2 regions of the Pseudarthrobacter sp. MDT1-40-2 genome follow, and region 2 is predicted to be linked to the other one. Evidence: predicted binding sites of a transcription regulator. Region 2 holds the regulator's gene; the other holds the start of a gene.
The links. Region 2 encodes HrcA, which represses chaperone genes, less so after heat shock. Its sites were predicted from a motif close to TTNGCACTCGNNNNNNNCGAGTGCNAA; they were not measured.

Region 1 (7,076 bases), 640 kb from region 2:
GCTGCGTTTCACCAAAACACCCGAAGGCTGCATCGATCTGACATCCGCGCATCCCTCCGGTCTGGCGCAGCTGATGGCAGGGCGACGCACCCGCCTCTCCACACTGATCCGCGACAGGCAGCAGTACGTTGTCGCCGCCAGGGCCTCGCGGAACCTCCGCTCCAAGATCTTTGAGCTCGGCAATGACCGTGGCATCGATGCCGGTTACTTTTCCGCAGGCACGGTCGTATGGACGTCCGCGGTCGGGGGGAAGCCGCAACGCGTTTCGGCCCCGGTCATGCTTGCCGGAATCTCACTGACTATCCGACCGGGCGAGGACGATTACGAACTCCAGCTGACCGAACAGGCCAGCTTGAACCCAGCCCTGGTCCGGCACCTGAAGAACATCCACGGTATCGTCTTCGACGTCAACACCCTGACTCGAATGGCCTACAGCACAGCCCGCTTCGACCCGCAACCCGTTTTGGATCGCCTCGCGTCCATCGTCCAGCCGATCCACGGTGCCGAGGTCCAGCACAATCTCCTGGTTTCGACCTTCGCGGACCTGTCCGGGAACCTGGATGACCCCTGGATCAATGAGCGCAATCCACTTGTATCCGCCCTCGCCAAGGCAGCGGCCGGTGAGGCCCCCGCCGTCGAACCAGCGGACCCCCAACGTTTTCCCGGCGTCGATGAACGCCACCCTGCCGGCGAGCTCCTGCTTCTGGACGCCGACGCGGACCAGCAGTACGTCCTTGATACCGCGCGGGCCGGTGAATCATTGGTGGTCAGCTCGCCGCCAGGAACCGGGCAGACCCAGACTGTCATCAATACCATCGGCACGCTGGTTGACGCCGGCAAGACCGTCCTGGTGGTAGGGGACCGACGGGCCAGCCTTAACGAGGTGGCGGCCCAGCTCGAAAGCCTTGGCCTGGATTCCGCGCTCCTCCAACTGACCGGCAACAGTTCACCGCAGCAGCTGAAGGCCCAGCTGGTCCGTGCCATTGTCCGGAACGAAAAGTCTTTGGAACCGCAGCTGGACAACCTGCACAAGACCCTCACCGAACACCGTCACGCCCTCGTGGATCACGTGTCCTCGCTGCATAACGTACGTGAGCGCTGGGGCTGTTCGCCCTACCAGGCCATGCAGTCCCTGGCCGAGCTGACGTCCATCCAGCCCGCCCCTGCCACCACCGTGCGCCTGAAGAGAAGCGTCCTGGACAGCATCCGCGACCGGAGCGAGCTAGCCGGCCGGCTGAAGCGGGCGGCAGAGCTGGGCAGTTTCAGCAAGGCCTCCACCGCCAGCCCCTGGCACGGAGCACGGCTGCTCACACGCAAGGAAACTGAAGAGGCGCAGGAGCTGGCGCGCTCCGTGGAAAAGAACCTCCCGCTGCTGCGCGACCGTATGAAGGCAGTTGCCGACCATGCGGAAATCAGGCTTGGCACCACGTTCGCTGAATGGGGCGAGCAGCTGGACCTGCTCATCGCGGTACGTGAGAGCCTGGACAAGTTCACGCCGGACATTTTCGACAGGCCAGTCAACGACCTCATTTCAGCTACCGCGTCCTCAGCCTGGCGCCGGGAGCGCAATATCGAGATGGCGTCCATGCAGCGTTCGCGGTTGCGGCGCGTAGCCAAGGAATATGTCCGTCCGGGCGTCCATATTGCAGATCTGCACAGTTCGCTGGTGCTGGTGCAGGAACAGCGGGCTCTCTGGGCCGGCTACGCCACAACCCAGCGGCATCCGGCAGTGCCGTCCGGCTTGGCTGAGATCAATGTTATGTACCGCTCACTGGGCCGCGAGCTGACCGGCCTGGGCGAGGCCCTGAAGCATACCGAGGACGGCGGCGACCTTGAGTCCACGTCCTACAAGGAGCTGCTGGCGCGTGTCCAGGCCCTGACGGCGGACACCCATACCCTGGAGACGCTGCCGGAACGTACCCTGTTGGTGGAAAACATGCGGGAGCACGGGCTCGGTGAGCTGCTGGCAGACCTGGCCGAACGTGAAGTTCCGGCAGAAGCCGTAGCCGCCGAGTTGGATCTTGCCTGGTGGCAGTCGGTCCTTGAAGCCATGATCAGCGGCGACGATTACCTGGCCATGTCCGACGGCGATGCCCTTCGCAAGTTGGAGGCCGAGTACCGCCTGGCTGACAACGCACACATCGCCAGCGGCGCGGCACGGTTGCGTTGGACCCTTGCCGAGCGCTGGCGCACCGCAATCGGCAGCGAGCCCAGGCAGGCCGATCAGCTCCGCGGGTTGCTTAAGGATGGCCGTGTAACGCTCGGAGCGCTGGGTGCCCTTGCGCCGGACATGGTCTCCACGCTGGTACCGGTCTGGGCGGTCAGCCCGTACCTGATGACCGGCCTGCTGCCGGCCAGCCAGGGTTTTGACGCCGTCATCATCCTCGACGCCGAGGCGACCTCCCTGCAGGCGGTGCTGCCCGCCATCGCGCGCGCTAAGCAGGTTATTGCCTTCGGCGATGACCGCATCGCCAGCCCAAGGACTTTTACCGTTGGCGTCGAGAGGCTGGCGGCCGGTGAACCTGCCCACCAGCAGGTGCAAAGCGCCTTCGCAGCCTTGTCCGAGGTGCTGCCGGCTTGGCGGTTGCGGTTTGTGTACCGGGCCATCGACGAGGACCTGGTCCTTCAGCTGAGCAGGAGCTTTTACGACGACGGGCTGCGTCGCCTTCCGGAGGGCCAGACCGCCACCGGACTGGATCGTTCCCTGGTGGTTGAGTACCTGCCGGACGGCACCGGATTGCCCAGTGCCGACCACGACAGTGTGGAATCCGTGGTGGCCGAAGTCAATCGCGTGGTGGAACTGGTGTTTGAGCATGCCCGTCTGCGGCCGCGCACGTCGCTGGCCGTGGTTACGGCAAGCTTGCGCCACGCGGCCAGGATTGGTGAGGCCATCCGCCTGCAACTGCCCAACTATCCCGGCCTTTCCGGTTTCTTCTCGGCCGGCAGCGAATCCTTCCGCGTGGTGGATCTGGAACGGGCCCAGGGAATGGTCCGTGACCACGTCATCTTCTCCCCAGGTTTTGGCCGCACCCCGCATGGCCGCGCCCTGCACGGGTTTGGACCCCTGTCAGCCGAGGGCGGCCGGGCGAAGTTTGCACTGGCCATGACTCGCGCCCGCCGTTCCATGCACGTTCTGAGCTGCTTCCGGCCCGAGGACCTGGACCGGACCCGGTTGAGCCACGGTGCCGTGGATCTGTATGAGCTGCTGGACCGGGAAATTGCCGGGAACTCCGACCTGGGAAGCCCGGTCTCCCGTGCGGCGGCGAGCGAGCAGTCGTTGGGTGCCGATCCTTTGGTCGCCGACCTCGCTGAACGCCTTCGTGCCCGCGGAGCCAGGGTCTGGCACCAGTACGACGGCGTTTTGGACGTTGCCGCTGCAGCGGATCCCCTGAGCACCATGGGCAGGGACGACAGCGAGATCCCGCGTCCGGTTGCTATCGAATCTGATGGCACGGAACGGTACCGGGCCATGAGTGTGCGTGAACGGAGCCGCCTGCGCCCGCAACTGCTGGAGCGACTGGGCTGGCGCTATATGCCGCTGTGGACCATTGAAGTCTTTACGGATCCTTCCTCCTGTGCTGACCGCATCGCGGGTTATCTTGGATTGGAGAACGTTCCCGTCACTGCCCGGCATGGCGCTGCTGGCGGGTTCTTCGATGACGACGTTGAGCGCCTGACGCTGGAAAGCGCCGCGAGCGACCACGCTGCCGTGCAGTCAGGCAGCCAGCAGGGCGGCCTGCGCCAGCGCCACGGCCGTCAGCCGGCGGCCGCCGGACACGGCCATTACGAAAAGCACGAACCAGCCGGTCAGGATGAAGAGGCCGGCCGGAAGGATCACATCATGAACCAGCAGCACGCGAACGACGCCGAGGCTTCCGCCACCGAAGCCTCAGCAGTTCCGGCAAACACAGGATCCGTGCAGGAGTCAGGCCTCTCCGAAGCTGCCACATCCGAAGCCGCCACCTCCGCGGCTTCCTCGTCCGCAGCTTCTGACAGGGAACCGGCAGTCGGGCAGGATTACGATCGTCAGCCGCTCCACGCCGTGAGCCTGGTTCCGAACAAAGCCGCCGAGGATGATCCCCGGCGTTGGGGCGACACCTCGGATCACGATCACGATGCCTGGCTGCGGGAGCAAAAGCCGCCGCACTGGGGCTAGGCATGGCCGGGGTGCGGTACCTACGGGCCCGCTCCAACCATCACAAAGAACAGCTTCCCCTGACTGGAGGCCCCGGCCAGCCGCCCGGCCTGGTCGGGGCCGGCAGCTACCACCACCAGTCCTTCGGTCTCACCTGATCCAAGCCATTCGCTGCTTTCTCCGCCCTTGCCTGAGGTCCAGAGGACGGCCACGCCTTCTGCAAGGACCTCCGAAGGCACCCCGCTGTTGTAGCCGCCGTCCGAAGACTTCACAATGTTCACCAGCTGGCCGGGGGACAGGAGCTGGATGGACGCAGGGTCCGCCATTCTCAGCGGAACTGCGGCAGAGCCCTCCGGTGCTCCCGCAAGGAGGCCCTGGCCCACCAGCTGGGCTGTGGTAAGGATCTGGCTCTGGAGGACCGGTGAGGCCAGTTGCTTTCCCGCGAGGTCAGGCAGGTCGGTGAACGTCCCGTCCACCAGGAGCTCCGGGGGAACGCGCAACTGCCTCAGATCCGTAGCGCCAAGGGTGGCGCCTGCCGGGAGGTCGCGTGCCGCGGCGAGAACCGTCGCTGTACTGGTGGGAGCGGGCGTGAGCTGGTGGACTGCCAGCCCCGCAGCGAGGCATAACAACATTGCTATGGCAAGACGGCGCCTGCCCCGAAGCCAACCAAGAATACCGGCGCGTGAGTGGTGGCGGGTGCCGGGTGCACGACTGCCGGGTCCACGGAATCGGTTCAGGGCCTTCGTCCTGGAGATGCCTGGTAGGGGAAGCTGCAATGCCGCTGGGCTATTGGAAGCCCGGGCACCCGAAGGGCGCACCCGGCGGCAGAAAGCAGCGTCCGGCTGCGGGTCTGCTGGCGTGTACGGGAAGACTGGCATACAGGAACCGTAGGTCCGCGTGCCGCACCTGCTGAAGGAGTCCGACGTCGTATGTGGATAACCCGTGGTGTTGCGATATAACCCGGATGCAGGAAGAGCTGGCCCCAGGTGGAGGCAGGGCGCCTAGCTCGCCGTTGCCGCCGCTGCAGCAGGGGCAGGTGACGGAGCCGCAGGCGCACCGGAGGCGGCAGCCGGGGCTGCGGAAACAGTGCTGCCCTTCGAATCGCGCGAATCAGTGCGGTAGAAGCCGGTGCCCTTGAAGACGACACCGACGCTGTTGAACTTCTTGCGCAGGGAGCCCTGGCATTCAGGGCATTCGGTCAGCGTGCTGTCAGTGAAAGACTGAAAGATGTCGAAGTCGTTACCGCAATCTTTGCAGGCGTATGCATACGTGGGCACTGATGATCCTCCTCTGGGGCAAACGTAAGGTCCTGCCTGCCAACGCCGGGATCTCTCCGCGGCCTTAGCAGTCTCAGGGCCTGAGTGCTAATTCTAACACTGGGCGGGCCGGCGTCGTCTAGGAAAAGGCGACAAGTCCCCCGGGGGTCAAGGCTGCCTGCACCTTCACGTCGAACGTTTCGGCGGGGATGGTGCCGGCAGGCAGGACTTCGTCGTCGTAAACAACAGCAATGGTGGGCGGGATATTTCCCTGCTCCTGGAGCGGGGCCAGGAAGGAATCGTAATATCCACCTCCTTGGCCGATCCTGTTGCCGGAACGGTCGACGGCGGTGGCCGGCAGGATGATTCCGGCCAGTCCCGTCGCTCCCGGGCGGCCCGACGTGGCAGCCTCCAGATCCAGTTGTTGACCAACAGGTTCCATCACCGGCGCGAAGCGGCTGCGTGCAAACGTGGAGTGCGGGGTCCATTCCACCCAGAGCAGGCGGCGGCCAGGTTCGCAGACTGGCAGCAGCACGGTGTAGCCGTTGGCGTGCAGGGACTCCAGGAGAGCGCCCGTGGCCGGTTCGGTGCCCACGCCGAGGTAGACGGTGAAGGAGGTAAATCCGGGACGGGCCACCGTCCGGGCCCATGCCAACCCGTGCCGTGCAATGCCAACGCCCTGGGCTTCCCGGTCCTGCCCGGCGTGCAGGGCGCGCGCCAGGCGGTGCCGGGCCCTGATTTCGGCTTTGGTCGCGGCGGCATCGGGAGTCATTGTGCCCTCTTTCCCTGCAGTTGCAGATCCAGTACGTTTACCGGATGTCTGTGCTCTCCGTTAGATTAGTCCAGTGACTACCACTAACGCTCCAGTACGCAAGGCCGTTATCCCTGCCGCGGGACTCGGCACCAGGTTCCTGCCCGCCACCAAGGCGATGCCGAAGGAAATGCTCCCGGTCGTGGATAAGCCGGCCATCCAGTATGTGGTGGAAGAAGCCGTTTCCGTGGGACTCCACGATGTCCTGATGATCACCGGCCGGAACAAGCGCGCCCTGGAAGATCACTTCGACCGCGTGCCAACGCTTGAAGCCACCCTTGAAGCCAAGGGCGATACCGCCAAACTCGCCTCCATCCAGGCAGCCAGCAATCTTGGTGACATCCACTACGTCCGCCAGGGAGATCCCAAAGGGCTGGGGCACGCAGTGTTGCGCGCCCAGCAGCACGTGGGGGAAGAGCCCTTCGCTGTGCTCCTTGGCGATGACCTGATTGACGCCCGGGACGAACTGCTCAGCGTCATGATTGATGTTCAGGCCAAGACCGGCGGCTCAGTAGTGGCACTGATCGAGGTGGATCCATCTCAGATCAGCGCCTACGGCTGTGCGGACATTGAAGCAATCGACGGTGAGGACTACTTCCGCATTAACAAGCTGGTAGAGAAGCCGGACGTGGCCGACGCACCGTCCAACCTGGCCGTCATCGGCCGTTACGTCCTGCACCACTCGGTGTTCTCCGTTCTGGAGAACACCGCCCCGGGCCGCGGTGATGAGATCCAGCTGACGGACGCCCTCCAGGAACTGGCAGCAGGCGAAGGCGAAGGCTACGGCGTCTACGGCGTGGTTTTCCGCGGCCGTCGTTACGACACAGGAGACAAACTGAGCTACCTGAAGGCATGTATCCAGCTCGGCATCGAC
Region 2 (7,076 bases):
CCCCGCGCAACGAGGCCGCGGACCTCCTCAAGCAGGCGCATGATGCGCGGCACGTCCGCTGTAGGGCCCGCAATGGTGAGCTCATTGCCGCGGACGTGGAAGTTGACGGACGGGAACTGTTCTTCGATGAAACGGAGCGCCTCATCATGGCTGCCCAACGACTGGACCATCTGGTCGGAATTCTCGAAGTAGACCACTTCCGTGCGAATACCGGGCAAGGTGTGCGGGAATTCCCCTGTGCTTGGCTCGCCGGGGCTGACGCTGCGGCGTTTTCCGTTGGATGATTCAGTCATGGTGACGGCCAGCAGGCCTTGGGTTCCTCCCGTTGAATACTGACTCTGGAACGTTCCTCCATCTTACGCCAGTGAGCCGGCCCCGGCAGCCCTGGAAGCAACGGGCCGGGTGCCGAAATGATTCGGTGATCAGGTATCAACTTCATATCAGCCTCATATCGTTCCCGTTGCAGTTGTTGGCAGAGTCCGGAATCCACGAGTCCCGGCCGGCGGTGTATGTAATGCTGGAAAGCGTCTCTTCCGGCCGAGCGGACATCGCTGCGTCACCGTGAATGGACGTGGACGAATCCGGACGAACCAACGAGCAGAACGAAAGGCACTCCCATCAAGGATCGACGCATCGCTGTGCCTGTGGCGGCAGCCGGCAGGACGCAGCCCCCGGGCCTGTTTCGCCGCGCCGCCGCGTTGGTTGCGGCGATCCCGTTGGCCGTGGCCATGTCCTCCTGTGTGGCCGGTCCCGCCTCGCGATCGGCAACTTCCCCGGGTGCTCCCGGTCCGGGCTATTCCACATTGTCCGTGCCGGCGTCGAACGCCCCGCTGGAAACGACGCAATCGTCCAACAAAGCGCCCATCTACTGGATCGGCCGAAGCGGTGAGCATGTCTTCCTGTACAGGGAATTCCGCGACGTCCCCGAACAGGACAATCCCGTGACCCGGGCGCTCCGGGCGATGATGTCGGAGACGCCCCTTGACCCGGACTTCTTCACCTCCTGGCAAAATCCGAAGGAACTGGAAACGTCGATTTCCGGCCAGAACATCATTACCGTTGACGTCTCGGAAGACGCTTTCAACAGCACCCTGGATGCCGGAATGGCCGAACTCGCCGTTCAACAACTGGTGCACACCGCGACAGCAGCCGCGGCGAGTTCAGGCCTGGTGGACACCAGCCAGCAAATCCAGGTTGTGGTGTTAGTGGACGGACACCCTGATTATCAAGCCTTTGGCCACATCCGGCTTGGCGCGCCAATGGCCAGGACGGCAGGCCTCGTTGCGCCAATCTGGATCATTGATCCGCAGGAAAACGCCAACGTGCCCAGCGGCACCGTGAAATTAACGGGTCGAAGCACGGACCAAGGCGACCGCCTCCGCTGGCAACTGCTCCGGGAAAGCAACGGACAATCCAGCATCTATCTGAGCGGCGAAACCACCAGCGCGGCGGATGCCGGTTCGGCCGGGCTGTTCTCCCTGGACCTGACCTTGGAACGGGGAACGTACCAGCTGCGGGTCTCGCGCATTGACGTCGAATCGACGGAGCTTTCCCTGTATACGGACACCCGAAAGTTCAACGTCGGATAGCGGCGGCCCAGGGACTACCAGCGGCCCAGAATGTCATTGGCCACTACGGCAGCGGCAGGCCCTGCCGTCGAGGACCGGAGCACGTGGTGGCCCAGCAGCGCAGTGACCGCACCGGCATCGCACAACCGGGTCACTTCCCGGGCAGCGATCCCGCCCTCCGGTCCGACTATCAACAGGATTTCGCCACTGGGAGTCGGCGCGGTGCGGCTGGTCCAGTCCTCAAGAACTGACCGTAGCGGCCGGACGGCATCCTCATGCAGGATCACTGCAAGGTCGGCCGCCGCCGCCCGCCTGGCCAGTCCGGCGGTGTCGACGATTGATTCGACGCCCGGGATCCAGGCACGACGCGCCTGCTTGGCCGCGGCTGCTACCACCGACTCCCACTTGGCATGAGCCTTTGCCGCACGATCTGCCTTCCAGCGGACGATGGAACGTTCGGATTGCCAGGGAATTACGCCATCGATGCCCAGTTCAGTGGCCATCTCGATGGCAAGCTCGTCCCTGTCTCCTTTGGCAAGTGCCTGTACCAACACCAGCCGGACGGCAGGTTCTGGTTCAGCGGTTACCGTGAGGCAGTCGATGCTCAACTCCCCGGGGGCGGCAGTGGCCACCGTTCCGCTGATGCGGTTGCCACTGCCGTCGGCGAGGTCAACCGGCTCGCCGACGGCAAGCCTCTTGACGGTCACCGCATGCCTTGCCTCCGGGCCCTCCAGGACGAAGGTCGAACCCGGCCGGACGTCCGCAAGAGCACCCTTCGGGGTGAAGAAGACAGGGTTGGTCATTGCTAGAGGTTGCCCAGCCGGTCACGCAGTTTGGCGAACACGCCTCCACTGGCCGCGAGTTTCCCCTCGGTGAACTGCTCGCCGCGAAGCTTCGCCAACTGGCGCAGGAGGTCCTCCTGGGTGGCATCGAGCCTCGTTGGAGTGTCCACCTGGAGGTGCACCTTGAGGTCACCACGGCCGTAGCCGCGCAGGTGCGTGACGCCGAGTCCACGGAGTGTGATGATCTCACCGGACTGCGTACCGGCCTTGACGTCGATCTCCTGAATGCCGTCAAAGGTCTCGAGGCTGATTTCCGTCCCGAGGGCCGCAGCGGTCATGGGGATGTTGAGGGTGGCGTGGAGATCGTCGCCATCCCGGACGTAGGTGGAATCGCTATTAACGCGGATCTCGACATAAAGGTCACCGGCCGGACCGCCTGCCGGACCGGCTTCGCCCTGCCCCGACAGCTGGATACGGGTACCCGTGGCTACACCAGCTGGAACCTTGATGGTGATGGACCTGCGGCTCCTGATCCGCCCCTGGCCGTTGCATTCGTTGCAGGGGTCCTTGATCACGGTACCGAAGCCTTCGCAACTGCCGCACGGTGCCGCCGTCATGACCTGTCCCAGGATGGACCGGACAGCCCTTTGGATCTGGCCGCTGCCGCCACAGACGTCGCAGCGTTCCGGGGAGGTGCCTTCGCGGCAGCAGCTGCCATCGCACGTGGGGCAGACGACGGCGGTATCGACTTCCAGCTTCTTGTTGACGCCGAATACGGCGTCGCGGAGGTCAATGCGGACGCTGATCAAAGCGTCCTGCCCACGACGCACCCTGGAGGCGGGTCCGGCCGTGCCACCGGCACCGAAGAAGGTGTCAAAGATGTCCTGGAACGCGAAGCCCTGGCCGGCGTACTGGCCTCCGCCAAAGCCGTTGTCGGTGCCGTTCTCGTTACCGGTGGTGTCGTAGACCCGGCGCTTTTGCGGATCGGAAAGAACCTCGTAGGCATGCGTGACCGCCTTGAACCGGTCAGAGGCGTCCTCGCCCGGGTTGACGTCCGGGTGAAGTGTCCGTGCCAGCTTTCGGTAAGCCTTCTTGATTTCCTCCCCCGTGGCTTCCGGTGAAACCCCAAGGACGTCGTAATGGCTGCTCAAGTCTGATTTCTCTTCCTGTTGTCAAGCTTTACTTCGAAGATGCTGCGGACCCTACGGTCCAAGAATGCGCGAAAGATAGCGCGCCACGGCCCGAACGGCAGCCATGGTAGTGGGGTAATCCATCCGGGTGGGTCCCAGGACGCCGATTTTTGCCGAACTGTCGGGTCCGTACGCCGTAGCGACCACAGAAGCCTCAGCCAAGCCGTCGTACGGGTTCTCGCGTCCGATGCTGACGGCGACACCGCGGGGATCCTGGGCCATTTCGCTGAGGAGCCGCAGCATTACCACCTGCTCTTCCAGGGCTTCCAGGACCGGCCCGATGCTCAGGGGAAAGTCAACGTTGGAACGGGCGAGGTTCGCTGTTCCGGCCATGACCATCCGTTCTTCCCTGCCGCCCTGCGCGAGTGCTTCCAGTCCCTGCGCCAGCATGTTGGCGGCAGCGCGGTGGACGGGAGCGGCTGCAGCGACGGCGGCAGGCAACGTCTGCGGGAGCTGGCTGAGCAGCGTGCCGTGGGTGGCCGAAAGGAAACCGGCCCGGAGGGCTGCGAGGCCCTCCTCACCGATATCGGAACCGACATCAATGACCCGTTGTTCCACCTTTCCTGTCGTGGCGATCAGGACCACCAGCACCCGGCGCGGGGCAAGCAGCACAAATTCAATGTGCCGCACCTGCGCCCGGCTTTGCTGGGGGTACTGGACCACTGCAACCTGGTTGGTCAGCTGCGACAGCAGCCGCACGGTCCGGTCCAGCACGTCGTCGAGATCGTCCGAGCCCTCAAGGAGCGTCTGGATGGCCCGGCGCTCGGCCGGAGACAACGGTTTAACCGCCGAGATCTGGTCGACGAAGAGCCGGTAGCCCTTGTCCGTGGGTACGCGGCCTGCGCTGGTATGAGGGGCCGTGATAAGCCCTTCGTCCTCCAACGCCGCCATGTCATTGCGGATGGTGGCGCTGGATACACCAAGGTGGTGGCGTTCGACCAGCGCTTTGGATCCCACCGGTTCGCGGAAGTGGACATAGTCCTCCACTATGGCCCGCAGTACCTCCAGTTTGCGTGGATCGCTCATTGTCTACCTCCGTTCGATGGTCGCTCATCACTGGTGTAATGCTGATGGCTGCGAGGTGTTAGCACTCGACATGCCCAAGTGCCAGTCTAATATGACTCGCCGCGTTGTTAGCATTGGTACCGCTCCGGGCGAAATCCGCCCGGTATGTGGCGTGAGGCTGGAACCAGGATGCAGTACCAGAATTGGGGTCCGCAGGATCTGTCCGCGCCGGCGCGGACAGAACTTCCCGCCGTCCCGGTGGAACGGGGCATGGTCCTTGAGGACGTGCAGTCAGGCTGGGTGGGAGCGGTAACCCGGGTTGAAAAATCCGGCGGGATGCACTTGGTGGTGCTGGAAGACCGGCGCGGCAAACCGCGATCCTTCAAGCTGGGCTACGGCTTCCTCCTGGAGGGCCAGCCCATCAGGCTCGACCCGCCGGCTCCCCGCACTGCGGGAACAGCAGCAGCAACCAGCCAACGAACCGCTTCCGGTTCGGTACGCGTTGCCGGACAACGCGCCCAGGTGGCAAAGGCCAGCCGGATCTGGGTCGAGGGAAAGCACGACGCCGAACTCGTGGAAAAGGTGTGGGGCGATGACCTCCGGGCAGAGGGAATCGTCGTCGAACCGCTGCATGGCATTGACGATCTCCCGGGCGCTGTCACTGCCTTTGGTCCCGGCCCCGGCCGCCGGCTCGGCATCCTGGTGGATCATCTGGTTCCGGACTCCAAGGAATCGCGGATCGCAAGTGACGTGATGGGCTCCCCCGGCGCGGCCGGCAACGTCCTGATTGTCGGCCACCCCTATGTCGACGTGTGGCAGGCAATCCGGCCGGCTGTTTTGGGTATTCCTGCGTGGCCGGTGGTGCCCCGCGGCCAGGACTGGAAGACCGGCATTCTCGCAGCTTTCGGCTGGCCGCATTCCACCAAGGAGGACATCGGGCTGGGCTGGCAGAAGTTGCTGTCCGCGGTGACCAGCTATGCCGATCTTGAAGCGTCACTGCTGGGGCGGGTGGAAGAAGTCATCGATTTCCTCACGGCACCCTGAGGGCTGCTGCAAGGTAACCGTGAATCACCAAGTATTCTTGCACTGACACCCTCCGCAGCACCGAAAAGGACATAACCGTGGCAGAGAACGCGCGCGACAACAGGGACACCCAGCCCGCCAGTGGCAGTCCCGAGTATCACGGCGTGCCCGCGAACGCCCTCCCGCTGACCGCGAACGAGGACCGCCAGTGGGCAACGCTCGCCCACTTCGGCGGGATCCTGGGCTGCATTCCGTCGCTGCTGATTTACCTGATTTTCAAGGACCGTGGGCCCTTTACGGCGCAGGAGTCCAAAGAAGCCCTCAACTTTACGCTTCCTCCCACAGTCGCTGCCGTTCTGGCCAACCTGCTGCTGTTCATTCCGGGAATCGGCAACCTCTTTGCCGTCATCGCCACGCTGATCTGGATCACCTTGACATGCTTCTCGGTTTCCGCCGGCATCCACGTTAACCGGGGCCAGCCCCACCGCTACCAGTACAACCTGCGCCTGATCAAGTAGTAATCGACGCAGGGCCGGTTTCGCTTGGCACGTGTCAGTCGGGCAGGATACGCCGGACGACGGCGTCAGCCAGCAACCTGCCTTTAAGTGTCAGTACCAGCTTGCCTGCGAAAGCCTCGACCGGCTCAATCAGCGAGTCGGCAATGAGACCGGCAATTGCCTGCCGCCCGCTTCCGAGCGTGGCAACCTCCAACCCGGAAGCCAGCCGTGCCTCCAGGAGGACACGCTCGACGTTCCTGGTATCGGCGTCGAGCGTTTCCCGTCCGGCAGCCGGCGAGGAACCAGCGGCGAGCCGGCCTGCATAGGCTGTGGGGTGCTTGACGTTCCACCAGCGCACACCACCAACGTGTGAGTGGGCACCTGGCCCAATCCCCCACCAGTCATCACCGCGCCAGTACGCCAGGTTGTGCCGGCATTGCTGCTCCGGGCCGCGCGCCCAGTTGCTGACCTCGTACCAGCCCAGGCCCGCAGCATTGATCAGCTCGTCAGCGAGTTCGTACTTGGCGGCGTGATCGTCGTCGTCAATACCGGGAACCTCGCCACGCCGGATCTGGGCCGCGAGCTTCGTCCCGTCCTCCACAATCAGGGCATAGGCGCTGATGTGGTCCGGGCCGTAGGAGAGCGCTGTTTCGACCGACAGCCGCCAGTCGGCCAGCGACTCCCCCGGCGTGCCATAAATCAGGTCAAGACTGACAGCGAGCCCCGCCTGGCGGGCCCACTGGACAGCAAGCGGGACGCGGCTGGGAGTGTGCGTCCGGTCCAGGACCTTCAGGACGTGCGGCACGGCCGATTGCATGCCGAACGACACCCGGGTGAAGCCGGCATCGGCAAGCAGTTGCAGGGATTCAGGCGATACGGAATCCGGGTTGGCTTCGGTGGTCACCTCAGCCCCGGGGACCAGGCCCCACCGGGCAACCGCGGCCTTCAGGATGCGGGCGAGGTCCTCTGCAGGCAACAGCGTGGGGGTTCCGCCGCCAAAAAACACGGAGT

Region 1: AC50X5_RS03235 (FmdB family zinc ribbon protein) is a predicted target of HrcA. The motif match lies at 5,477-5,503, and genes of this name have one in related genera.

What each region holds. Positions count from the first base shown of each region.
Region 1 is NZ_JBWZCL010000001.1:692,776-699,851, reverse strand. Features, by position in the region: gene AC50X5_RS03245 (AAA family ATPase) at 1-4,156, shown strand, start outside; gene AC50X5_RS03240 (RcpC/CpaB family pilus assembly protein) at 4,177-4,767, opposite strand; gene AC50X5_RS03235 (FmdB family zinc ribbon protein) at 5,137-5,412, opposite strand; gene AC50X5_RS03230 (5-formyltetrahydrofolate cyclo-ligase) at 5,531-6,163, opposite strand; gene galU (UTP--glucose-1-phosphate uridylyltransferase GalU) at 6,237-7,076, shown strand, end outside.
Region 2 is NZ_JBWZCL010000001.1:57,646-64,721, forward strand. Features, by position in the region: gene AC50X5_RS00260 (PhoH family protein) at 1-293, opposite strand, end outside; gene AC50X5_RS00265 (GerMN domain-containing protein) at 639-1,589, shown strand; gene AC50X5_RS00270 (16S rRNA (uracil(1498)-N(3))-methyltransferase) at 1,604-2,371, opposite strand; gene dnaJ (molecular chaperone DnaJ) at 2,374-3,501, opposite strand; gene hrcA (heat-inducible transcriptional repressor HrcA) at 3,553-4,566, opposite strand; gene AC50X5_RS00285 (DUF3097 domain-containing protein) at 4,735-5,589, shown strand; gene AC50X5_RS00290 (DUF4870 domain-containing protein) at 5,667-6,086, shown strand; gene hemW (radical SAM family heme chaperone HemW) at 6,121-7,076, opposite strand, start outside.